Regions from separate parts of the Franzmannia qiaohouensis genome, predicted to be linked through region 2. Evidence: predicted binding sites of a transcription regulator. Region 2 holds the regulator's gene; the other holds the start of a gene.
The links. The regulator FliA, encoded in region 2, starts transcription of late flagellar genes. The targets are predictions, from matches to a motif close to CTAAAGTTNNNNNNNNNNCNGCCGATA.

Region 1 (11,621 bases), on a different contig from region 2:
TGGTGCTGCCCGAGACGAATCACGGCCTGGAAAGCCTCGACCACCTGCGCAACGCCCTGGCCGAGCCGCTGGTCATCGACGGCGAGTCACTCAGCGTGACCGCCAGCATCGGCATCTCGACCTACCCCCAGGACGACAGCGACGCCGACATGCTGCTGCGCCACGCCACCCAAGCGATGTACCAGGCCAAGCAGCGCGGCGGCGACTGCTACCAGCTGTTCGACCCCGGCCAGGATCTGCGCATCCGCCGCCAACGCGAGGAGCTGGCGCGGCTGGCACTGGCCCTCGCGCGCGACGAGTTCGAACTCTACTACCAGCCCCAGGTCGACCTGGCGGAACACCGCCTGGTCGGCGTCGAGGCGCTGATCCGCTGGCGCCACCCGCAGCGCGGCCTGGTGGCCCCCGGCGAGTTCCTGCCGCAGCTGGCCGGCACCGAGCTCGAGCAGGCCATCGACGACTGGGTGGTGGAAACCGCCCTACGACAGTCGGATACCTGGCGACACAGCGGCTTGACGCTGCCGGTCAGCGTCAATCTCAGCCCCCAGTCGCTGGTGCGGCGCGAGTTTCTCGACGTGCTTGCCCAGCACATGCAGCGCCATCCGCAGATCGGCCCCGGCGACCTCAAGATCGAAGTACTGGAATCTGCCGCGCTGGATGACATCGACGCTGCCATGCAGGTCATGAAAGGCTGCCACGCGCTGGACATCGAACTGGCACTGGACGACTTCGGCACCGGTTACTCGTCGCTCTCCTACCTGCGCAACCTGCCGGTCGACCTGATCAAGATCGACCGCAGCTTCGTCTCGCGGATGCTCGAGAACGACGACGACCACGCCATCGTCGAGAGCGTGGTCTTCCTGGCCGGCAAGTTCAAACGCCCGGTGCTTGCCGAAGGCGTAGAGAGCATGGCCCACGCCCGGGCGCTGGGCGCGCTGGGCTGCCACCTGGTGCAGGGCTACGGCATCGCCAGGCCGATGCCCGCCGGCGAGATCCGCGCCTGGCAGCAGGCCTGGCTCGGTGCCGAGACGACGCCTTGAACGCCCGTCTAAACACCAACGTCCGGATACAAAATCCGGGCGATACCAGCGTGCTGTGATAAAGCAGCCTCAGAAGGTGTAGGAGACACCCACCACCGCCACCGGATAGAACGGCAGCTTGTCGGCCTCATCCTTCAGACGCTGCTCCTCGCGGCGCAAGTCACGGCGGAACTGGTCGCTCTGTGCCTCGTAATTCTCGGACGTACTAAGTGACACGTCGATACTGGTCGCCATCACCCCGAGCTCGGAAAACACCCCGAAGCCCTGCCGATGCGACGAGCGCCAACCCAGGCCGGCATAGGGCTGCACACCATCGGCGATGGTCAGCTTGCCGTGTACGCTGCCAATGTCACTGGCGGCATAAGTCTGCCCATCAAATTCGAACGTATCGTTGCGCTTGGAACGCCCGCTAACGTTGGCTTCCATATCCGGCAGCATGGCACCCGCGGTGAGATAGAAGCGTCCGGCAAACGGGTAGTAGTCAAACTTGATGGCCCCAGCGGAGATATCCAGGTCACCGTCGTAATCCACATCATCGGTGTCGAAGTCGCCGCTCCAGCTCAGCCCACCGGCGTACTGGGCCGTCACCCCCATACGCTCATGAAAGCGCCATGACACCTCGGCCCCTACCCCGGTGGTGCCCGCCAGCACGCCAACACTGTAGCGATCCTCGAACGCCTGAACGCTACTTGCGCCAGCGCCCAACAGCAGTGCCGCCATACCGGCAGTCATCAACTTGTACATTGTGAATATCCCTTGCGTAATGATCCGATGCGGGCTTCATACCCCGCAAAAGTGCTATCGGCAGGCACTCGCCTAACTTTAATAAAGCAACCTAATCAGAGGGATATCAGCGCTGCAGCAGTGTGAGAATCATATTGGGCAGCTGATTGGCCTGAGCCAGCACCGCGATGCTGGCCTGCTGCAGGATCTGCGCGCGGATCATCCGCGACACCTCGACCGCGTAGTCGGCATCCATGATCCGCGAGCGTGAGGCCGCCAGGTTGATCTGAGTGGTAGCCAGATTATCGACCACCCCTTCGAGGCGATTATGCGTCGCCCCCAGATAGCTACGCTGGCGGTCGACTCGCTTTAGTGCCTCATCGAGCCGCGCCAGGCGGTCCTCGTCCACTTCCTCGACGCTGAAGCCCTCAAGGCCCAGCCCGTCGAGGTTGAGTGCTGTCAAGGCGATATCGATCGTCTGGCCGTCGTAGGCTCCCACCTGAATCGACAGCGAGCGAGTCTGCCCCAGCGGTTTGACGCCGTTGAAATCGGTCTGGCCGGTAAGGCGATTGATCTCGTCGAGGCGCTCATCAATCTCACTCTGAATCGACGCCAGATCGCGCTCATTCAGCGTGCCGTTGGCCGCCTGAACCGAGAGCTCGCGGATACGCTGCAGATTGTCGTTGACCTGATTAAGCGCACCCTCAGCGGTCTGCACCAGCGAGATGCCGTCATTGGCATTGCGCTGTGCCTGGGCCAGGCCACGGATCTGCGCGGTCATGCGATTGGCAATCGCCTGACCGGCGGCATCGTCCTTGGCACTGTTGATACGCAGACCGGACGACAGCCGCTGCATCGCCGTCTGCATCTCTGACTGACTGCTATGGAGATGCTGGCGCGCCAGCATCGACATGATAGAAGTATTGAGCACCAGCACCGTGGCAAGCCCTCAAGGGCGCGCCGGGCGGCGCGCAGGGGTGGTTACTCAGAGTATCGGCCGGCGCGGAAAAAGCTTTAGCTCTCGTTTATTCGCAGATCAAGAGGCGATCACCTCTCAGGCGACCTCATCGAGCATCGACAGCGTGTAGGCACGCTGATCGGCCACCGCCTTGGCGTAGATATCATGCACCTCGAGGTACTCGGCCTCGTGGGATTCATCCATACCCGAGGCTTCAAAGCGCAGCATCAGCGCACGGGTGTCGCGGATCAGGCTATCGAACTCCTCGATGATCCGATGGTACTCGTCGAGCGTCACGGTAAAAAAGCCTCGGCATGGCAGGGTATAGCTGCATTGTAGAAGCCCGGCCACACCGTCGATTTGCTGAAAAGCGTAGAGAAACGGCGTTTGCGGGCATAATCGAGCAAAGCGCTACCTGTGCAGATGGTTATAAGCTCTGCTCGTCATGCAGCGGCGTCGCCAGCATCTCCAAGTGGTGTCGACCACGCCGCTCCCCGACACCGATCTCGATCATCGCCGCATGCGGACAACCGAGCCTTTTCAGACAGTGTTGAAGTTTTCGCCTTTCTCGGTGCCGTGCGCTCTGGGCATCGCTCTTCAGCACTTCGATCACCGCCAGGGTTTCACCGCTGCCACGGCGATGAATCAGCAGGTCGGGAAAGATGGTCGGCGCCTCGGTGGTGGCACTGGTGGTCGACACCACGATATGGCCTCTGCTCTGCAGTGGCCCGCGCCAGCAGTTGAACTCGCAATCGACGTCCCAGTCGGGAAATACTGCCTGTAGATGGCACCCCAGTCGAGCAGTGATACTGCGCTCATTGGCCTGGGCTTCCAGTAGCGCCGCATCGCGTTCCTGCAAGCGCTTCAATGCCTGCTCCAGGCCATCAATGACATCCACTTCCAGGGCGGCGGGAAGGGTCTCGAAATGGGTCATGTGCTGATATCCCCTCTACGTTGTTGTGCCAGCTTTTTGTTATATTCATAAGCATATCGGCATGTAGGAGGAAAACTTGAGCCCTCATCTAAGCTACCGATGCAGGAGATCGTGACTTAAGAAGGGCTCCGCAGACGATCAGGCAAGAGAACAATCCGACTCAGACCACAGGGATCCGTGAAAGCCGGTACAGCTCAATCGAGCATCTGGCCACCTACAAAACAAAACGCCCGCATTGTAATGCCTCCCGGTTTCTGCACACCCTTCGATGCTAATGCGGGGTGTGCAGAAACCAGGGGGTCATTACAACGGGGGCATGTGTCAGGTGATAACCATCACTGTACACTTTTTCTAAATCCTCAACGCCCGTCTCTACCTGATAAAGTTACTTTATAAAACTCAGGTATTATCCAACTCCAGTCAGATTTCTTGATTTCTACATTATCGGGGAAGATTTCGAACACCGCCATTCTATCGATAAAATCGACAGGCTTTAGCAGCTTCTCAACAACATGATAATAGGTCCTGTCACGATAATCATCAAACAAAACCGTTGTCTTTTTTCTCGCTTTAAGCAAGATTGTCAGAAAACAGGCAGTCCTTAATCGGCCATCAATTAACACCACATCAGGATCCTCAAACCATGGTTCATCCCAGATCCTCATTGGATAATCAGGAAAGCTCTCCCATAATTTTTTATCTAATGGCTTTGCCCATGCTCCCGTCTTACCAATATCAACATGGTATATATGAGGGGAAGAGCTACAGCAGAAAGACGGATGATTAAAAATAACTTTCATTCGCTCTGCCCAATTAAAGTCATTCTCCACACCATAAATATGTTTTCCAAGCATACGAGAAGCAAGTAATGTAGAAGCCCCTGTACCATATTCCAAAATAACGCTAGCGTTTTCATAACACCTAAGTAAATATTTCTCACACTCAGCACTAAAGGAGTGCTCTGGAAGCTCCAACTCCTTCTCTGCAACAGAGTTAATTTTTTCAGAAGCACTTTCACCACTAAAAAAGCCGTTTCTAATCTTAGCCGAGATACCACCATGCATCTTATCGAGGATTAGCCAAGATCCCTTTTGCAAAGAGGTTTTCACTTTCGCATGATCCTTGCTTCTCACATAGTCGTGAAACAATACCGCATCAGGTATATATATTTGGCTGCCCGCATCATACCCCATATTCATAAATCTAACAGACAAGTCAAAACCGCCATGCCCAAATAAAATATAGTCTCCCCATCCACCGACTTTAGCAAACGCCGAGCTATTGACTGACACATTACCTTCCAGTGTTGGGGGAGATGAGATCATCTCACTCCCGAGATAGTAATGCTTTGGCTGTTCAATTGTATCACTTTTGCACACACCCCGGGCACATATGACTTTGTTAACACTATGGGCTATTAAATGGCTATCTATAAAACCAGCATCGGGATAGCCGTCATCGTCTATAAAAATACTTAATGGTGCGCGTGAGAACAAAAAACCCACATTTCTGGCCAAATAAGCACCAGAATTACTTTTCAACCTCACCCATGTATCAACATAATCATTAATTGACTCAAAGTCGCCATCATCTCTTCCATTGTTAACAAATATAATCTGCACTAAATCTCCACCCTGCCTTCTTATCTCCTTTAAGTTATGAAACAGCTTTTCTTTAAAACCATTAGATATAACGATTACAGAAGCATTGCAGCACTCATGCTCATAATTATTTACAGCATAATCAAACCAGTGATTATATAGCCTTTCTTTTTTTTCCCAACCAAACTTCCTTAGCCTATAGCCTAGCTCATAGTCGCTATCTACATCTACACTACTGCATAGTGAGTGTGAAAGAACAAAAAAAGCAGCATTATTCCTTTCTTCTTCATAAAGAACGAGTTCACTAGCCTTAGTCCACTCGTTAATAATTCGCTCGTCGCAATTTACGAAAGAAGTAATCAGCGCGTTTAATTTTTCAGCCTGACTTTCAGATATCTCCGCCTTAAGAAAAGAAAGCTTATTCTCAAACCCCTCAGATAGTTCAGGAGTGCTATTTAAAAAATAACGAAAATATTTTCCACCCAAATACTTATCGACTGAATCAATCAAGAAAAAGGAGAGATCATAAAATTTAAATATTGTATGCAGCAAAAAAGATAACTTTGCCTTTTCTTTATAATCCATCTTTTCAAGAATCACATAATCAGGCAAAAAGATAAAATCGGCCATAAAAATATCATTGTGCTTATCGCTGCTTACCGAGATGGAATTTAAAACTTGACTCCGGCACTGGATCTCATAAATATTATGCAAACGAAAACCATGATTATTCGCCCAGTTTTCTAACTCACCAAGTTTCGCCTGCCCTTCATGGGTTGGCTGGAAAGCGACTTTGACCTGAATAAGCAGGGTGTTTTCTAGCGCTTCAGCTCCGTGCTCGAGGATAGCGCTGTTGTCATGAGATGCATCCAACACCAACCAATCAATGGATGGTAGGCCTTCTATTTTGTTCAAGGGGATCGTATTGACTGGCAGTTCGGTCAATACCCGATTCCCCTTGGCGACATCTTCCGGTAGCCAAGGCTCCTGCAACGGTTTCAGGGTAGCGCTCTGCTTAGGGTCCAGGCAGGCGTAGAGAGTTGTCGGTTGGCCATCACCCAAGAGTGCACCTGAATAGTAGTGAATGCCTTCTTGATTCTTGACAGGGTCGTTGATGGCATCCCCGGCAGGGTCGAAAATCACGACTTCCATGGCCCGACTTTTCAGTAGCTGCTGCACGGCCTTGTTGTGCAGCAGTTGCCCACCATTGTCGATGGCGATCAACTTGCCTTCGAGCTCCCAGTTAAAACCTCCCTGACGCTCGTCATTCTCGTCGATCAACGGCTGAGGTTCCACCAATTGCACTGGCAACGTAGCGCCTTCGAAGTAGGCGCCACCCTCTTTGTCGATGCTCAATGCCGCCGGCAGCTCGTCGGCGCAGTAGCGTTGCCAAATAGCGCGCATCGCGGTAGTGAAGTGCCGTGCAAAACATGGGCCATCACATACCGGGGACTGAACCAGCACTTCCCGGAGGTGGCTGCGAATAGTAGCCAGGCTATCCAAATCACTGGCTAGTTCGAGCACCCGGGCGTGATACTCTTCCCAGCTATGGGTCACCAGTTCCGGCATCCCGGCATGAGCCAGGTGGGTCGCGCTATGACGTCCCGCAAAGGTAGGCCCTGGCATAGTGACGACCGGCACCCCCATCAGGAATGCCTCACAGGTCGTCAAGCCGCCCGAGTAGGGCCATGGGTCAAGCGCAATATCGACTCGGTTGTAGGCTTCCAGCAGCTCATAGTTCGTGCCCGGCCCTTCTATCATCAGACGCTCGCGCTTGATGCCTTCTGCCTCCAGCATCGCATATAGCCGCTCGCAGAAGGTTTCGCTGGTATATGGGCGCCCCTTGAGAAGCAGCCGTGAGTCCGGCAACTGGTGCATTATCGCGGCCCATTGGGCTAAAGTGGCGCTATTGAGCTTCGTCGGGTTATTGAAGCAGGCTAGAGTAATATAGCCATTCCGAGTGGCAGGTAGCTCTCCCACTTCCGGAAGCTTGGCAGGCGGATCGAAGACGATGTAGTCCTCCGGCATGCGAATCAACTTCTCGGTATAGTAAGCGTCTTCGCCTTCGGGAGACTCGATGGCATCGCTGATCAGATAATCCATGGCAGCCACACCAGTGGTGTTGATCAACCCGCCGACCCATTTGACCAGTAAAGGGGCGGGCTGCATTGCGACGGCGCGCATGCGGTTGCCGGAATTATGGCCGGATAAATCGATCAGGATATCGATGCCATCATCCCGTACCTGCTGTGCGAAGGCTGCGTCGGTCAGATGACGCATGGAACGCCAATGGTGCGTCGTGGCCTTTATGCGTCGCGTCAGGTCATCGGTGACTTCGCTGGAAGTGTATGCAAACAGCTCGAACTGAGCAGGATCCAGATTCTCCAAACAGCGTACGATCATCTTGCCGACGGGATGCTTGCGGAAACCATCCGAAAACATGCCGAGACGCAGACGCTTTCCCGGTTGACGAGTGGTCGGCTGCGGCCGCGACGCGACAACGTCTGGTGCATAGCGGGCTTCCCAAGCCTGAGCCAGCTCGGCGATATCCGCACGAGTAGCGGCGGGATCGTAATGCATCGCAGTCAGTCGGTTGGAGTAGGCTACCGAGCTATCCTTGGCGCATGTCTCGGCACGTTCGTAGCAGCGGTAAGCATCTTCCAGCAGCGCTAGATCACGCCGCACGTTTCCAGCATTGTTCCAGTGGACGTAATTACCAGGGTCGAGCTGGGTCAGCCGATCATAGATCGCCAGCGCCTCTTCATAGCGATAAAGCCCGTTATAGACGGTGCCAAGGGTGTCGAGCACGCGCACATCCTGTGGCGCCAATTGCTCGGCCCTCTGGGCATACTCCAAGGCTCTCTGATATGCCGCATGGTCGGAATAGATCTTGGCCCGTGTCACCAGGGCGCGCACACTTGCGGGCGCCAGCTCCTCGGCTCGGTCGAGATGCGACAGCGCCTGGCGCGTATCGTGGCGTTTATAGGCGATATAGCCAAGCCAGTCATGGTGGCTCGGCTCTTGCGGCGCTAGTTCGATAGCGCGCTCGAGGGCCTCCCCGGCTTCGGCGTACTGTGCCTCCCTGGCCAATAGCCTACCCAGGGTTTGCCAGGCGACAGCATCGTCGGGGCGTTTACGGGTCAGGCTTCGTGCCTGAGCCAGGGTAAGCGGTGCCTGTTTGGCTTGAGGGTGTGAGGATGAAGGCTTCTTACGTGACATGGCTGACAACTTGGTGTAGTGGGCAATGCTGTCAGCCTACGGCTAGTGGCGTCGAACCAAAGGAACGAGGAAACCGGATTTTGGCTGGCTATTGAGTGATTCAACGCAAACGAATGAAAACGGGCCCCGAAGGGCCCGTTAGGTAACGAGCGAGAACGCTCGATGGATCAGTTATTATCAGCCCAGCAGAGACAGCACGTTCTGGGGAATCTGGTTGGCCTGTGCCAGTACCGAGGTACCGGCTTGCTGCAGGATCTGCGCGCGGGTCATGTCGGAGACTTCGACAGCGTAGTCGGCATCTTCGATACGCGAGCGAGCCGCAGCCAGATTGGTCTCATTGGTGTTGAGGTTGGTGATGGCATCCTCGAAGCGGTTCTGCACCGCACCCAGCTCGGAGCGCAGGCTATCGACCTGGTTCAGGGCACTATCCAGTGCCGCCATGGGGCCTTCGGAGCGAGAACCATCGCCTGGGATCTGGCTACCCGCAGTTACACCAAGAGCTGTTACTTCACCATCGTCATTAAACTCGACTCCCACGGTCGCAGAGAAGACCACTGTCTCGCCGTTGAGATCACCTTCGATGAAGAAGTTGCCATTATCATCTACGCCCAGCGCACCGCCTGTAAACCCATCAGGCAGACCATCCAAACCATCGACATCTACTGCGTCATAGGCTGCGCCAAAGTCGGCACCAGCGGTAGAAAAGTCACTATCATCAAGCCCCAGAGCCGTCGCCATGGCACCAGAGTTAGCGGTGTCAGTGGTATCCAGATCACCCACATAACCATTGACGTTAAAGTCATCCAGGCCCAGGGTCTCGGCATTGATCTCTTGTAAGTTGACGGTAATGGTTTCACCGTCGTTGGCACCAACCTGGATCTGCAGCGCTTGTTCATCGGCCAGCACACTGACGCCGTTGAAGTTGGTCTCTTCGGAGATACGGTCGATCTCGTTGAGGCGCTGGGTGATTTCGTCCTGGATGGACTGCAGGTCGTTCTGGCTGTTAGTGCCGTTGGAAGCCTGCACGCTCAGCTCACGAATACGCTGCAGGTTATCGTTAACCTGGTTCAGCGAGCCTTCGGCGGTCTGGGCAATGGAGATGCCGTCGTTGGCATTCCGCTGCGCCTGAGCCAAGCCAGTGATCTGGCTGCTCATGCGGTTGGCGATGGCCTGACCGGCGGCATCGTCCTTGGCGCTGTTGATACGCAGGCCGGAGGACAGACGCTCCATGGATGTCTGGAGGCTGTTCTGGCTCTTGTTGAGGTTTGACTGGCCGATCATGGCCGTGATGTTGGTATTGATCACTGACATCGTAATGTCTCCTTGCTCTCGTCTAATGACCCCTACTGGAGCCGTCCCGACGGCCTCGTGTGCCGTTATACTCTTTAACGGCGGGCCTGCTCGGTTCTTTAGGGCCATAAGCGTTTTTTTTGTAAAAGGCTGTAAAACTATCTCAGAAACAGCAGTTGTAGCGGTGTAGCTGATGCCTCATAACGCAGCAGGCCTCCCGTAGGAGGCCTGCTGTGGCAGCTCGAGGTGTCATCAGCCAAGTAGCGACAAGACGTTCTGCGGGATCTGGTTGGCCTGGGCCAACACCGAGGTACCGGCTTGCTGCAGGATCTGAGCACGCGTCATGTTGCTGACTTCGACTGCGTAGTCGGCATCTTCGATGCGTGAGCGAGCCGCCGCCAGGTTAGTGGCATTGGTATTGAGGTTGGTGATGGCATCCTCGAAGCGATTCTGCACCGCACCCAACTCGGAGCGCAGGCTATCGACCTGGTTCAAGGCGCTATCGAGCGCGGCCAGAGGCCCTTCCGAACGCTGCCCCTTGACCAAGCTTCCTGCTGTCACGTCCAGCCCGGTCACTTCTCCATCGCTGTTCTTGGTCACATTGACAGAAGCTGAGACGTAAGCCGTTTCTCCATCCAGAGTACCCTGGATGAAGTAGTTACCCTCGCTGTCTACGGTCAGACTGTTACCCGTGGTGGAGAAACCGTCCGGCAAATCAATGCCGTTGACATCAGCTGCAGCCAGTGCTGTGGCAAAATCACCGGTTGCGAAACTGGCATCTTCCAGCCCCAGTGCCTCTTCGAGGGTTCCGGTGGCACCATCCGGCACATCTACGTAGCCATTGACGTTAAAATCGTCAAGCTTGAGCGTCGCGGACGTGATCTCCTTGAGGTTGACGGTAATGGTTTCGCCGTCGTTCGCTCCAACCTGAATCTGCAGGCCGCGCTCACTGGCCAGGACACTAACACCGTTGAAGTTGGTCTCGCTGGAGATACGGTCGATCTCGTTTAGCCGCTGATCGATCTCATCCTGTATGGACTGCAGATCATTCTGGCTATTGGTGCCGTTGGCGGCCTGAACGCTCAGCTCGCGTACACGCTGCAGGTTGTCGTTGATCTGATTCAACGCCCCCTCAGCAGTCTGTGCCACGGAGATACCATCGTTGGCGTTACGCTGCGCTTGGGACAGACCAGTGATCTGCGCAGTCATACGATTGGCGATGGCCTGGCCAGCAGCATCGTCCTTGGCACTGTTGATACGCAGGCCAGAAGAGAGACGCTCCATGGAGGTTTGTAGTGCATTCTGCGATTTGGTCAGATTAGCCTGACCGATCATTGCCGTGATGTTGGTGTTGATCACTGACATGATAGGTTCCTCGTAAGGTAACCACCGGCTCCCTGTCGTTGCCCACCATGGGCTCTGCGTGCCGGCACGATAGGATTATCGGCAACCTCCGAGGATACTTTAGGGGAGTAATTGACTTACGGGGATTTTAAACAAGCAAGGCGGCCATCAGGGCCGCCTTGCCAGGTGTTACCAACACTAAACGTTACCTGCTCCCGCGGCCTAACTGAGCATCCAGTGCATCGAACTGCTGGGTAAGGTAGCTGCTTGTCTGGTTCATCTGCGCGATCATGGCATCGAGCTGGCCGAACTGTACGCGGTAGCGCGAGATGGTGCCCTCGATACTGCGCTCCATGCGGGCATAGCGCTCGTTGAGGCTCTCGACGCGGCTCTCGGCGCCACTAATGGTGTTCTTGACGATGCCGTTCGTGCCGAGCATCTGTCCAAGCGTCTGGTTGAGCTGCCCGGCCATGCCAGCGTCTTTCTTGTCGCCGGCAAAGAAGTCGCTGAGACCC
Region 2 (11,621 bases):
ATGGATGAGATATCGGCGGCCTCCCAGGAGCAGAGCGACGGCATCGAGCAGGTCAGTCAGGCCGTCAGCCAGATGGACGAGGTCACCCAGCAGAACGCCGCCCTGGTCCAGCAGGCCGCCGCCGCGGCGATGTCGCTGGAGGACCAGGCCAGCCGGCTCGAGCAGGCGGTGGCGGTGTTCCGCCTGCAGGCCGGCGACCAGGCCGCTGCGCTGCCGGCAGCACAAGAGCGCGACGCCCAGCACGATGCGCCAGCCCAATTGACGCGCCCGGCTCAGCCACGGCCCCAGACGCCGGAGCCCGCCTCTCGCAAACGCCGTGAGGCGGTGACCGAAGACGATTGGGAAGAATTTTGAACGCGTCGCTTGCGACGTAATGCCCCTAGCGGGCCGGCCGCGCCGGCCCTGATTGACCGCCATGACGTAACGAGGAACACCGATGGCCGACAAGAACATGAGTATTCTGGTGGTGGACGACTTTCCGACCATGCGCCGGATCGTGCGTAGCCTGCTCAAGGAGCTGGGGTTCACCAATGTGGAAGAGGCCGAGGATGGCCAGGAAGGGCTATCCAAGCTGCGCAGCGGCAACTTCGAGTTCGTGGTCTCGGACTGGAACATGCCCAACCTCGATGGCCTGGAGATGCTCAAGCAGATTCGCGCCGACGACGCCCTCAAGGACCTGCCGGTGCTGATGGTGACAGCCGAGGCCAAGAAGGAGAACATCATCGCTGCCGCCCAGGCCGGTGCCAATGGCTATGTGGTCAAGCCGTTCACCGCCGCTACCCTCGAAGAGAAGCTCAACAAGATCTTCGAGAAGCTGGGCATGTGAGCAGGGTGGTTTCATTCATCGATGGCCAACAGCCGGCCTCAAGGAGATGACGATTATGAGCGATGCACAGCGTGCGTCTGCCCAGGGGGCGGCCGGCGATGAAGATCTGGTTCAGCGGATCGGCCACCTGACGCGAATGTTGCGCGAGAGCATGCGTGAGCTGGGACTGGACAAGGAGATCGAGCGCGCCGCCGAGGCGATTCCCGATGCCCGCGACCGCCTCAGCTACGTGGCGTCGATGACCGAGCAGGCCGCCGACCGCGCCCTCAATGCCATCGATCGCGCCCAACCGATCCAGGACTCGCTGGGTGAACAGGCCGAGGCGCTCGACAAGCAGTGGCAGGCGTGGTTCGAGAACCCCATGGAGCTCGACGAAGCCAAGGCGCTGGTTCAGGAGACCCGCGGCTATCTGGGCAAGGTGCCGGCCCAGACCCAGGCCACCAGCGCCGAGCTGATGGAAATCATGATGGCACAGGATTTCCAGGATCTCACCGGCCAGGTCATCAAGAAGATGATGGAGGTGATCCGCGAGATCGAGCATCAGCTGGTCCAGGTGCTGCTCGACAGCGTGCCCGAAGGCGAGGAGCGCGAGAAGATGCAGCGCCGCGCCGAGGGCCAGTGGGAGGCGGATGCCAAGAAGCGCGAGGAGTCGTTGCTAAACGGCCCCCAGATCAAGCCCGAGGGTGCCGACGTGGTGAGCTCACAGGATCAGGTCGACGACCTGCTCGATGAGCTGGGCTTCTAAGCCTGGCGGATAGCCCCTGCAGTCTGTGTCCTGGCGCGGTAGTCGTGAATAACGCCACGATTGCCGCGCTGTTTGGCGTATCACCCTTGCCCACCTTTATCGACAATGGCCAGCGTCCACCCCTCAGCTTCGTGAAGACGCCTAAGCGCCATGGCCGACCAGAGCAGCGATCAGGAAAAGACCGAAGAAGCCACGCCACGCCGCCTGCAGAAGTCGCGCGAGGATGGCGAGGTCGCGCGTTCCCGTGAGTTGACTACCTTCATGCTGCTGCTGGGCGGCGTCATCGGCCTGTATACCATGGGCGCGATGCTCTACGACCAGCTGGGCCTGGCCATGGAGCAGGCGTTCCTGTTCGAGCGCCGGCACGCCTTCGAGGTGATGCCGATGCTGACGCATATCTTCAATATCGGCCAGCACACCCTGTTGACCATGCTGCCGCTGTTCCTGCTGCTGATGGTCGTTGCGCTGGTTGCTCCGGCGCTGCTCGGTGGCTGGCTGATTTCCGCCAAGTCGCTGCAGCCCAAGCTCTCCAAGCTCAACCCGCTCAAGGGCCTCAAGCGCATGTTCGGCGTTCAGGCGGTGATCGAGCTGCTCAAGGCGATCGCCAAGTCGGTGCTGGTAGGGGGCGTGGCCTTGACCTTCCTGTATACCAACCGTGGCCGCTATCTGAGCCTGATGGATCAGCCCATCCAGCAGGCCCTGGCCAGTGCGATGCAGCTGGCGGCGCTGGCTTGTGGGCTGATCGTGCTGGCACTGCTGGTGGTGATCCTGATCGACGTGCCCTATCAGCTATGGAGCCATGCCAAGAAGCTGCGCATGAGCAAGGACGAGGTCAAGCGCGAGCACAAGGAGTCCGAGGGTGACCCGCATCTCAAGGCGCGGATCCGCTCGCAGCAGCAGTCGATGGCGCGTAACCGCATGATGAGCAAGGTCCCCAATGCGGATGTGATCGTTACCAACCCGACCCACTATGCGGTGGCGTTGAGCTATGACGATGGCCTGATGTCGGCGCCGCGGGTGGTCGCCAAGGGCGCCGACGCGGTGGCCGCGAGAATTCGCGAGCTGGGCGAGGAGCACGGCGTGCCGCTGCTCGAAGCGCCGCCGCTGGCGCGCGCGCTCTACCATCACGTTGACCTCGACCGTGAGATACCGTTCGAACTGTATACCGCGGTGGCCGAGGTCCTGGCCTGGGCGTTCCGCCTCAAGCGGGCCCATGCCGGAGCCGAAGAGATGCCCGATACGCCTAGTGACCTGCCGGTACCGGCTGAACTCGACGTCAAGTCGCCAGGCGCGGCGTCAGGAGAGAATGATGCAACCGAGGAGCCTCGATGAGAGCGCTGACTGACCTGATGAGCCGCCGCGACTGGATGGGCAGCGTGCATATGAAGCTGCTGGCCGGCCCGATCCTCATCCTCATGATCCTGTCGATGATGATCCTGCCGCTGCCGCCGTTTGCGCTGGACATGTTCTTTACCTTCAATATTGCCCTGGCGGTGATGGTGCTGCTGGTCAGCATGTTCACCCAGAAGCCCCTCGACTTCGCCGCCTTCCCGGCAATTCTGCTGTTTACCACGCTGCTGCGGCTGTCGCTGAACGTGGCCTCGACCCGGGTGATCCTGATGGAAGGCCACAGCGGGGGCGACTCCGCGGGCAAGGTGATCGAGGCGTTCGGCGAGTTTCTGGTTGGCGGCAATTTTGCGGTCGGCCTGGTGGTCTTCCTGATCCTTGTGATCATCAACTTCATGGTCATCACCAAGGGCGCCGGGCGCATTGCCGAGGTTGGCGCGCGCTTCATGCTCGACGCCATGCCCGGCAAGCAGATGGCCATCGATGCCGACCTCAACGCCGGCCTGATCGGTGAGGATGACGCACGCAAGCGGCGTGCCGAGGTGGCCCAGGAGGCCGATTTCTACGGCTCCATGGACGGCGCCAGCAAGTTCGTGCGCGGCGATGCCATGGCCGGCCTGGTGATCATGGTGGTCAACATCATCGGTGGCCTGCTGATCGGCATGCTGCAGCACGGCATGGGCTTCGGCGATGCCGCGCGCACCTACACCCTGATGACCATCGGCGATGGCCTGGTGGCGCAGATCCCGGCGCTGGTGATCTCCACCGCGGCAGGGGTGACGGTATCGCGGGTCACGACCGATGAAGATGTTGGCCAGCAGATGATCAGCCAGCTGTTCGTCAATCCCCAGGTGCTGATCCTGTCGGCCTGCGTGATGGGCATGCTGGGTATGGTCCCGGGCATGCCCAACTTCGTGTTCCTGTTCTTCACCGCGCTGCTCGGCGGGCTGGCCTGGTGGCTGATGCGCCGTCAGGAGAGCGCCATCGCCGAGCAGGAGATCAAGGCCGATGCGCCGCCGCCACCCGAGGCCCCGGAGGCCAGCTGGGACGATGTGCAGCTGGTCGATACGCTGGGCCTGGAGGTCGGCCATCGACTGATTCCGCTGGTCGATCATCGCCAGCAGGGCGAGCTGCTGGGGCGGATCAAGAGCGTGCGCAAGAAATTCGCCCAGGACGTCGGCTTCCTGCCGGCGGTGGTGCATATTCGCGACAACCTGGAGCTGGGACCCAACACCTATGTGATCTCGCTCAAGGGCGTAGAAGTCGGGCGCGGCGAGGCCTTCCCGGGCAAGTGGCTGGCCATCGACCCGGGCCAGGTCTCCGGCCATGTCGAGGGTACCGAGACCACCGACCCGGCCTTTGGCCTGCCGGCGGTATGGATCGATACCGCCCAGCGCGAGCACGCCCAGGTCTACGGCTACACCGTGGTCGACGCCGGCACCGTGGTGGCCACCCACCTCAACCACCTGCTGCATCGCCATGCCAGCGAGATGCTGGGCCGCAACGAGGTGCAGCAGCTGCTCGACAAGCTGGGCGACGACAGCAAGGCACTGGTCGAGGACGTGGTGCCCAAGGCGATCAGCCTCACCACGCTGCAGCGGCTGCTGCAGAATCTGCTCGACGAGGAGGTGTCGATCCGCGACATGCGCACCATTCTCGACACCCTGGCCGAGCATGCCGGCCAGCAGAGCGATGCCGCCAGCCTCACCGAGGTGGTGCGCGTGGCGCTGGGTCGCTCGATCACCCAGCAGTGGTTCCCCGGCACCGAGGAGCTCCACGTCATCGGCCTGGATGCCAACCTCGAGCAGGTGCTGATGCAGGCCATGAACAACGGCGGGGCGCTCGAGCCTGGTCTCGCCGATACCCTGATGAGCGAGGCCGAGCAGGCCCTGAACCGCCAGGAGATGGCTGGCGAGCCGCCGGTGTTGGTGGTCCAGCACAGCCTGCGCGCGGTGCTGTCGCGCTTCCTGCGACGCCGCCTGCGTCAGCTGGTGGTGCTGTCCCAGGCCGAAATTCCCGACGACCGTACCCTGCGCGTGACCAGTACGGTGGGGGCGCGCGGATGAGCCAGCGCATTGAATCTGCCATTCAATCCCAGCCTGTGAGGGGCGTGCGATGAGTGTTCAACGTTTCCTCGGCGTCAACAGTCGTGAGGCAATGCGCCAGGTGCGTGCTGCCCTGGGCGACGACGCCCTGATTCTTTCCAATCGCAACGTCGACGGCGGCGTGGAAGTCCTCGCCCTGGCCGACGATGCCCATGGGCGCATGACTGCGCCCACCCAAGCAGCCTCGCCACCCGCTGGAGACGCGGCGCCGGGACTGCGTTCGCCCGCCGACGCCTCGCGTCAGGCGCGGGCCTATGCCAGCCAGGCCGCGGCACGTTCGGCACCCGAGCCTCAACATCGCCCGGAGCCGTCGAGCGCTGCCGCGCCACCCGCCGCCGCACAGCCCGATTTTGCTGCGCTCAGCGAGCGGCTGCTGGGTGAAATGCAGGAAATGCGCGACATGCTGGGGCGCCAGCAGCGCGACCAGCGCAGCGATCGTGACCCGCTGGCGCGGCTGCATCAGCGCCTGTGGTCGGCGGGGGTCGGCCCGCGCCTGGCAGCGGAGCTGCTTGCCGAGCTGCCCGCCGAGCTGGATGCTGCCGGCGACGCTGCCGCTGAAGACGCCTGGCTGGGCCGTCAGCTCGCCGCAAGGCTTAGTACGCCCGGCGACGAGGCGGCGCTGCTGGACCAGGGCGGGGTGATTGCCCTGGTCGGGCCGACCGGGGTCGGCAAGACCACTACCACCGCCAAGCTGGCGGCGCGCTACGTGATGCGCCACGGCAGCGACGGGGTGGCGCTGGTGACCACCGACAGCTACCGCATCGGTGCCCACGAGCAGCTGCGCATCTATGCGCGTCTGCTGGGTGTCGAGGTGCACGCCCAGGAGGCCGATGCGCCACTCGACGAAACGCTGGCGCGGCTCGCTGACAAGCGGCTGATCATCATCGATACCGTAGGCATGAGCCAGCGCGACCAGCGCCTGGTGAAACAGATCGAGCAGCTCTCTGCCAGCGGGCGCCAGGTGCGGCTGCTGCTGCTGCTGAATGCCGCCAGCCACGGCGATACCCTCGAAGATGTCATCGTCAGCTATCGACAGGCGGCGCGGGCGGCCGGCAACCGCCTCGACGACTGCATTCTGACCAAGCGCGACGAGTCTGCGCGCCTGGGTCCGCTGCTGGATAGCGTGATTCGCCACGCGCTGAGCCTGCACTATGTGTCCCACGGCCAGCAGGTGCCGGAAGACCTGAGCCTGGCCGATGCCGGGGCGCTGGTCGCCGAGGCGTTGCGGGTCGATAACGATTCACCGTTCACGCCTGAGTTCAGCGCGCTGCGCGAGCCGGTGGCAAGTGGGCAGAAGCGACTTACGGCGCTCTCGCGAGGGCTGCTCGGCCAGGGGCGTGCCCTGCGCGCGGCACTAGATGCGCTACGCGCCCAGCAGCCCGGCTTCGCGCTGGTCGAGGGTGCCTGGCAGCTCGCCGGCCAGCCGTTGGGGCATCAGCGTGCCGCGCTTGACGGCCTGCACGCCGCACAGCTGGCCGCGGCCCGCGAGGCCGGTGACAGCAGTGCCCTGACCCTGCTGTGGGGCACCCAGCGTGTCAACGGCTGCGACTGGCGCTTGCCGTGCGGGGCGGCCACCAACGCTGGCCAGCTGCTGGCCAGCGGCTGGCAGGCCCAGCGCCTGCCGGCGGGTGACGTTGAGCGGCTCGAGTGGAGCGCTCAGCAGCTCGGCCCTGAGGCCCACGTGCTGGCCACGCTACCGGCGCCGGATGCGCTGGCCTGGCTAAGCGCCTGGCAGCTGCCGTGGCTGGCTGCGGCCAAGCCCAATCAGCGCGTGCTGGTCGACGGACGACGGGTGGCAGTATCGGAACTGGCCGCGCTGGCGGCACCGGACAGCGAGCTGGCGTGTCGCCACCAGGGGCGTCTTGTGACGCTTCCGCTGCAGCGCATGACGGTCGAGTATGCGGCGCGGCGCGGCGGCGAGTCGTCGGTTCCCCTGTCGCTGTTCACCGCTACACCCGTTGACCGCGACAGCGGCAAGCGCCTGGCGCGGCGCTATTGGCTGGCGCCCGAGGCGCCGGATGACCGTGCGCTGATCGCCCAGCAGCTGCTGCTGGCGGAGATGCCGGCGCTGACGCGTCGCGCCTGGCAGGGCTTGGCCGATGCCGGTCTGGGGGCCTGCGATGCCGAACTGCGGCTGCAGCTCGCCCATGGGCTGGCCAACGTGGCGCTCAGCCTGGCCGTCGCTGACGGCGACTGGGCCATGGACGTACGCGCCCAGCTGCTGGCGCTGCTCGGCAGCCAGCGCAGCCGCCAGGCAGCGACACTGCTCGATGCACTGATCCATCTGTTCACCGCGCGCGACGTGTTCCGTGAGGTGGCTGCCTGAGATGTCGAGCATGACGTTCAAGGACCAGGCTGCGGGGCTGCGGCAGTGGGCCGGTGAGCTTAGCCAGACACCGGCGACGGATGTCGATACGCCATCGGACGTTGCACCGCGCCGCGATGCAGCGGTGTCCTCTTCAGGCGATCGGGCGCTGCTGGTGGTAGGGCTGCCCGACGGCGATACCGCCCGGGTCTATCGCCTGCTCGACGCCTGGCGTCACCAGGGACAGGCCTGGGTGGGTGACCCCCAGGGGTGGCGGGTGGTAGCGCTCGATGAGAACAGCCCGCACCTGGCCACGCTGGCCGCCCAGCAGACCCGCTGGGCGCTGTGGGTCGACAGCGATCCAGACGCCTTCCGGCGCAGCTACTCCCTGCTGCGAAGGCTCGCCGAACGTGGCGGGCCCCGTGGGCTGCTGCTGCTGCACCCGAGGCTGGGCGTGTCGCGCGGACTGCTCAACAACCTGCGCCAGGCCGCCGCCGACTTTCTGGGGATTCGCCTGCTGATGGTGCGCCAATCGGAGCAGCGGTCATGAAGGCGTGGTTGGGTGTACTGCTGGTGCTGCTGGCCGGCGCTTGCTGGGCCCAGGCCGGGGCGCCCGCGGTGTCGGGCAGCTGGGTCGCCCAGGCGGAGGGCGTGCGGGTGGCGGTGCCAGGACGTGACACCGACAGTCGTGGGCTGAGCGGTGCGGCACCATCCGACGCACAGATTGCGCGTATCAGCTGGCAGTATGCCACCCCGCCGGGGGCGCTGCTCGAGGCGTGGCTTTGCCATCCTCAGCGCTGCCTGCGCCTGAATGGCGCCAGGGGGCAGAGCGAGGGGCTAGCGGGACTGTCCGCGGCCCAGCCGCTGCACTTCCGTTTCCGCCTCGGCCAGGGGGCAAGGCCGGTGCAGGTAAACGGGCTGCAGGTGATCGTCGATCATCGCCGGCCCGCCGCGGCAAAGGCGAAAAAAACCGTTGGCCAATGAGGCTATTCCCGGCTTGGTGCTGCGATCCGTCGCGCGATAATGCCAGGGTGATGAGACCGCCGCGGCGGTCACGATTCGATTTCCAGGCTGACTGAGGTCGCAACGACAGCGATGTACACGGCAAAGGGCAAGATCGATCAAGGCGCACTGCTCGAGCAGTACCTGCCGCTGGTGCGCCGTCAGGCGCTGGCGCTGCAGGTCAAACTGCCGGCGAGCGTCGAACTCGACGACCTGATACAGGCCGGCATGGTCGGCCTGCTCGACTGTCTGAACCGCTTCGACGCGGGGCAGGGGGCGAGCTTTGCGACCTATGCCAGTCAGCGCATTCGCGGGGCGATGATCGATGAGCTGCGCAGTCGCGACTGGGTGCCGCGCAGCGTGCGGCGCAATGCGCGGGCGCTGGACGAAGCGGTGCGGCGTACCGAGCAGCGCCTGGGGCGAGCGGCCGACGAGCAGGAGATCGCCGACGAGCTGGGCATCGAGCTTGCCGAGTACCATCAGCAGCTGGGTGATACCAACGGTGGCCAGCTGCTGCCTTACGAGGAGCTGGTGGCGGAGGGCGTCGAACCGGGCAATGGTGAGGGCGCACCGCCGTCGCCGTTCGCCGCACTGGTCGACGGTGAGCAGCGCCAGCGGCTGGTGGACGCCATCGAGCTGCTACCCGAGCGCGAGAAATTGCTGCTGGGGCTCTACTACCAGGAAGAGCTCAACCTCAAGGAGATCGGCGCGGTGCTGGGGGTCAGCGAATCGCGGGTCTGCCAGCTGCATAGCCAGGCAGTGGCACGGCTGCGAGCTCGCTTGACCTAGCCGGCACACGTCGACCGAGACGCCCTGCGCATGTGACGCTGGCAACACGCATTCTGGTTTTTTTCCTCCGCGCAACGATAGGTGGCTGGGCGCCTGACGCTTCAATGGTAGGCTGCAGGATGGAGTGCTGCATTCAGCCGCTATCTTTACCAGAGCGCTGCGCTCTGGCGTTGTCCAGGAGGGACTGCCTTATGCGCGTCTTTGCCAACCCGGTCGGTCCCGGGTCCCTGTGGTTCGACAACCTCGCTACTGCCACCGGCACGCCTGTCGCCTACGACCCGCAGGCCAGGGCCATGATCACCATGCCGCCGTTCTGCGCCAATCGCGACGTGATCGGCTGTAACTGGATCGCCCCCGAGCAGGGAGCGTTCTGCCGCGCCTGCGCGATGACCGCGCTGGCTCCGGATCCCGCGATTCCCGATGCCATGCCCCACTGGGCCAAGACCGAGGCCGCCAAGCGCTGGGTGCTGGATAATCTGGGGCGCTGGAACTGGTTCCGCCCGGAAGACCCCGGCGCTCCCCCGGTGTTCTACATGCTTGCCGAAGGACCAACGCCGGTGGCCATGGGGCATGTGGGGGGGGTAGTGACCATCAGCGTGGCGGAAGCGGACCCGGTGCTGCGCGCGACGCGTCGCGAGGCGCTCGACGAGCCATACCGCACCATGATCGGCCATATGCGCCATGAAATCTCACACATGCTGTGGTGGCGGCTCAGCCTGCGAGATGACTTTCTCGAGGCCTTCCGGGCGATGTTTGGCGACGAGCGTGAAGATTACGCCGCAGCCCTGCAGCGGCACTACCAGCAGGGCCCACCCGAGGGCTGGCGCTCGAGCTTCGTCAGCACCTATGCCTCCGCCCATCCCCACGAGGACTGGGCCGAAACCGCGGCCCATCTGCTGCATCTGACGGATATCGCCGACAGCTTCGCCGCCGCGGGACTCTCCTCCAGCGAACTGCCGTATCACGGCTGGGACCCTTACATGGAGGCAGACGCCGAGCGCTTGATCCATGTCGCGACGCACCAGGTGATGGCGGTCAACCACATCAACCGTGCGATGGGGCTGTCGGATCTTTATCCCTTCGTGCTCTCCGAAGTGTCACGCCGCAAACTGGTCTTCGTACATGACTGGCTGCGGCGTGGTGCCCAGGGGCTATGAGCGCGTCGGTCGCTAGCTCTCCTGCAGGCTGTTCATCAGTGCCTGGGTTTCCTGCACGGCGTTCAGATAGGCCGCACGCAGCTGCGCATTGGCCGGCAGCGTCTGGCCTGCCTGTCCCGCTTCATCCAGGGCGATGAACGACTGGTAGTCGCGGGCAATGATCAGAATCGCCCCGAGCTGGCCGCTGCCGTCACCGATGGCGGCGGTAATCGCCGCGCTGAGTTCGACCTCATTGAGCAAGTCGAGCATATCGACCCCCAGCATGGTGTCCATCAACGAGAACAGGCCGGTGGTAAAGGCGTCTTCCGGGTCGAGCTGGGGGAAGGGCGCGGCCAGGTGCTTGCACATGGTGGCGCGGGTCAGGGCATGCTTGAGGGTGAGACGCGACACCGGGCCGTTCTGGGCCAGCATCACCGTGGCGACCAGGGTGCGCAGCTCATTGATACCCAGCACCTGCAGGCTGCGGCGCAGGCTGCCGCCGCCGCCGCTCTGGGCGTAGTAGCTCGAGTTGCCACGCTTGATGACGATCAGGTAGAGATGCGGGTCCTGGGCGATCATGTCGGCCAGGCGGTCGATATTGACCATGTCGCGGTAGAGTTCGCGAATCAGCTTGATCTGGATGCTGGGGTTGCTGCGGCGGCTTGCGGTGGGCGGGGCGACATTGCTCGGCTGGGCGAAGAAGAAGCCCTGCAGCAGTGCGCATCCGGCCTGGCGCGCCGTCTCGACGTCGTCGCGGGTCTCGAGGCGCTGGGCCAGCAGCTGGCAGCCGGCGTCGCGAAAGGCGGCGAGTCGGGCGGGGTCGATGCCCTCGTCGAGGCGCAGCTTGATGATATCGGCCATGCCGCTGAGCGTATCGACATCGCCCTGCAGTACCGCTGTGGCATCCAGCGCCAGGCGATAGCCTCGCTGCTTGATCAGCGCCAGGGCGTTGCTCAGGTCGTCTAGCGGCGTGCCGTCGTCGAGTACCTCGATGACCACGTTGTCGGCCGGAAACGGCAGCAGCTCGGGCCGTTCGAGCCATTCACGGGAGACCTTGAGGAACAGCAGGCGATCGCCGATCAGCTTATCGAGTCCGATCTCATAGATGGCCATGCTGCTGGCCCGGGCAGTGGCCAGCAGCGGGTCGCTGACAGTCGCGCTGGCATCGCTGGCGCTGGCGCGATACAGCAGTTCATCGCCGACGTGCTGAAAATCGGCGTCGCAGATCGGCTGCAGCGCAATGCAGTAGCTGTCATCGGGGCTTACGTCGGTGCCGGTCGCGCTGGCCAGAGGAGTATCGCTGCTTGATGGCACGGTGGTTCCCTGCGTTCGATCCTGTCGGACCCCAAGGGGCGGGCGGGTATGC

Region 1: QC821_RS18860 (FliC/FljB family flagellin) is a predicted target of FliA. The motif match lies at 9,859-9,885, and genes of this name have one in related genera.

The regions. Positions count from the first base shown of each region.
Region 1 covers NZ_JARWAM010000016.1:95,040-106,660, forward strand. Annotated here, with positions in the region: gene QC821_RS18830 (bifunctional diguanylate cyclase/phosphodiesterase) at 1-1,037, shown strand, start outside; gene QC821_RS18835 (hypothetical protein) at 1,107-1,781, opposite strand; gene QC821_RS18840 (flagellin N-terminal helical domain-containing protein) at 1,888-2,697, opposite strand; gene QC821_RS18845 (hypothetical protein) at 2,815-3,015, opposite strand; gene QC821_RS18850 (hypothetical protein) at 3,146-3,652, opposite strand; gene QC821_RS18855 (O-linked N-acetylglucosamine transferase family protein) at 4,012-8,472, opposite strand; gene QC821_RS18860 (FliC/FljB family flagellin) at 8,650-9,783, opposite strand; gene QC821_RS18865 (FliC/FljB family flagellin) at 10,015-11,127, opposite strand; gene fliD (flagellar filament capping protein FliD) at 11,312-11,621, opposite strand, start outside.
Region 2 covers NZ_JARWAM010000007.1:72,416-84,036, forward strand. Annotated here, with positions in the region: gene QC821_RS10920 (methyl-accepting chemotaxis protein) at 1-354, shown strand, start outside; gene cheY (chemotaxis response regulator CheY) at 437-826, shown strand; gene cheZ (protein phosphatase CheZ) at 882-1,571, shown strand; gene flhB (flagellar biosynthesis protein FlhB) at 1,722-2,903, shown strand; gene flhA (flagellar biosynthesis protein FlhA) at 2,900-4,984, shown strand; gene flhF (flagellar biosynthesis GTPase FlhF) at 5,034-7,349, shown strand; gene QC821_RS10950 (hypothetical protein) at 7,360-7,878, shown strand; gene QC821_RS10955 (flagellar protein FlhE) at 7,875-8,312, shown strand; gene QC821_RS10960 (RNA polymerase sigma factor FliA) at 8,424-9,119, shown strand; gene QC821_RS10965 (zinc-binding metallopeptidase family protein) at 9,311-10,276, shown strand; gene QC821_RS10970 (EAL and HDOD domain-containing protein) at 10,289-11,569, opposite strand.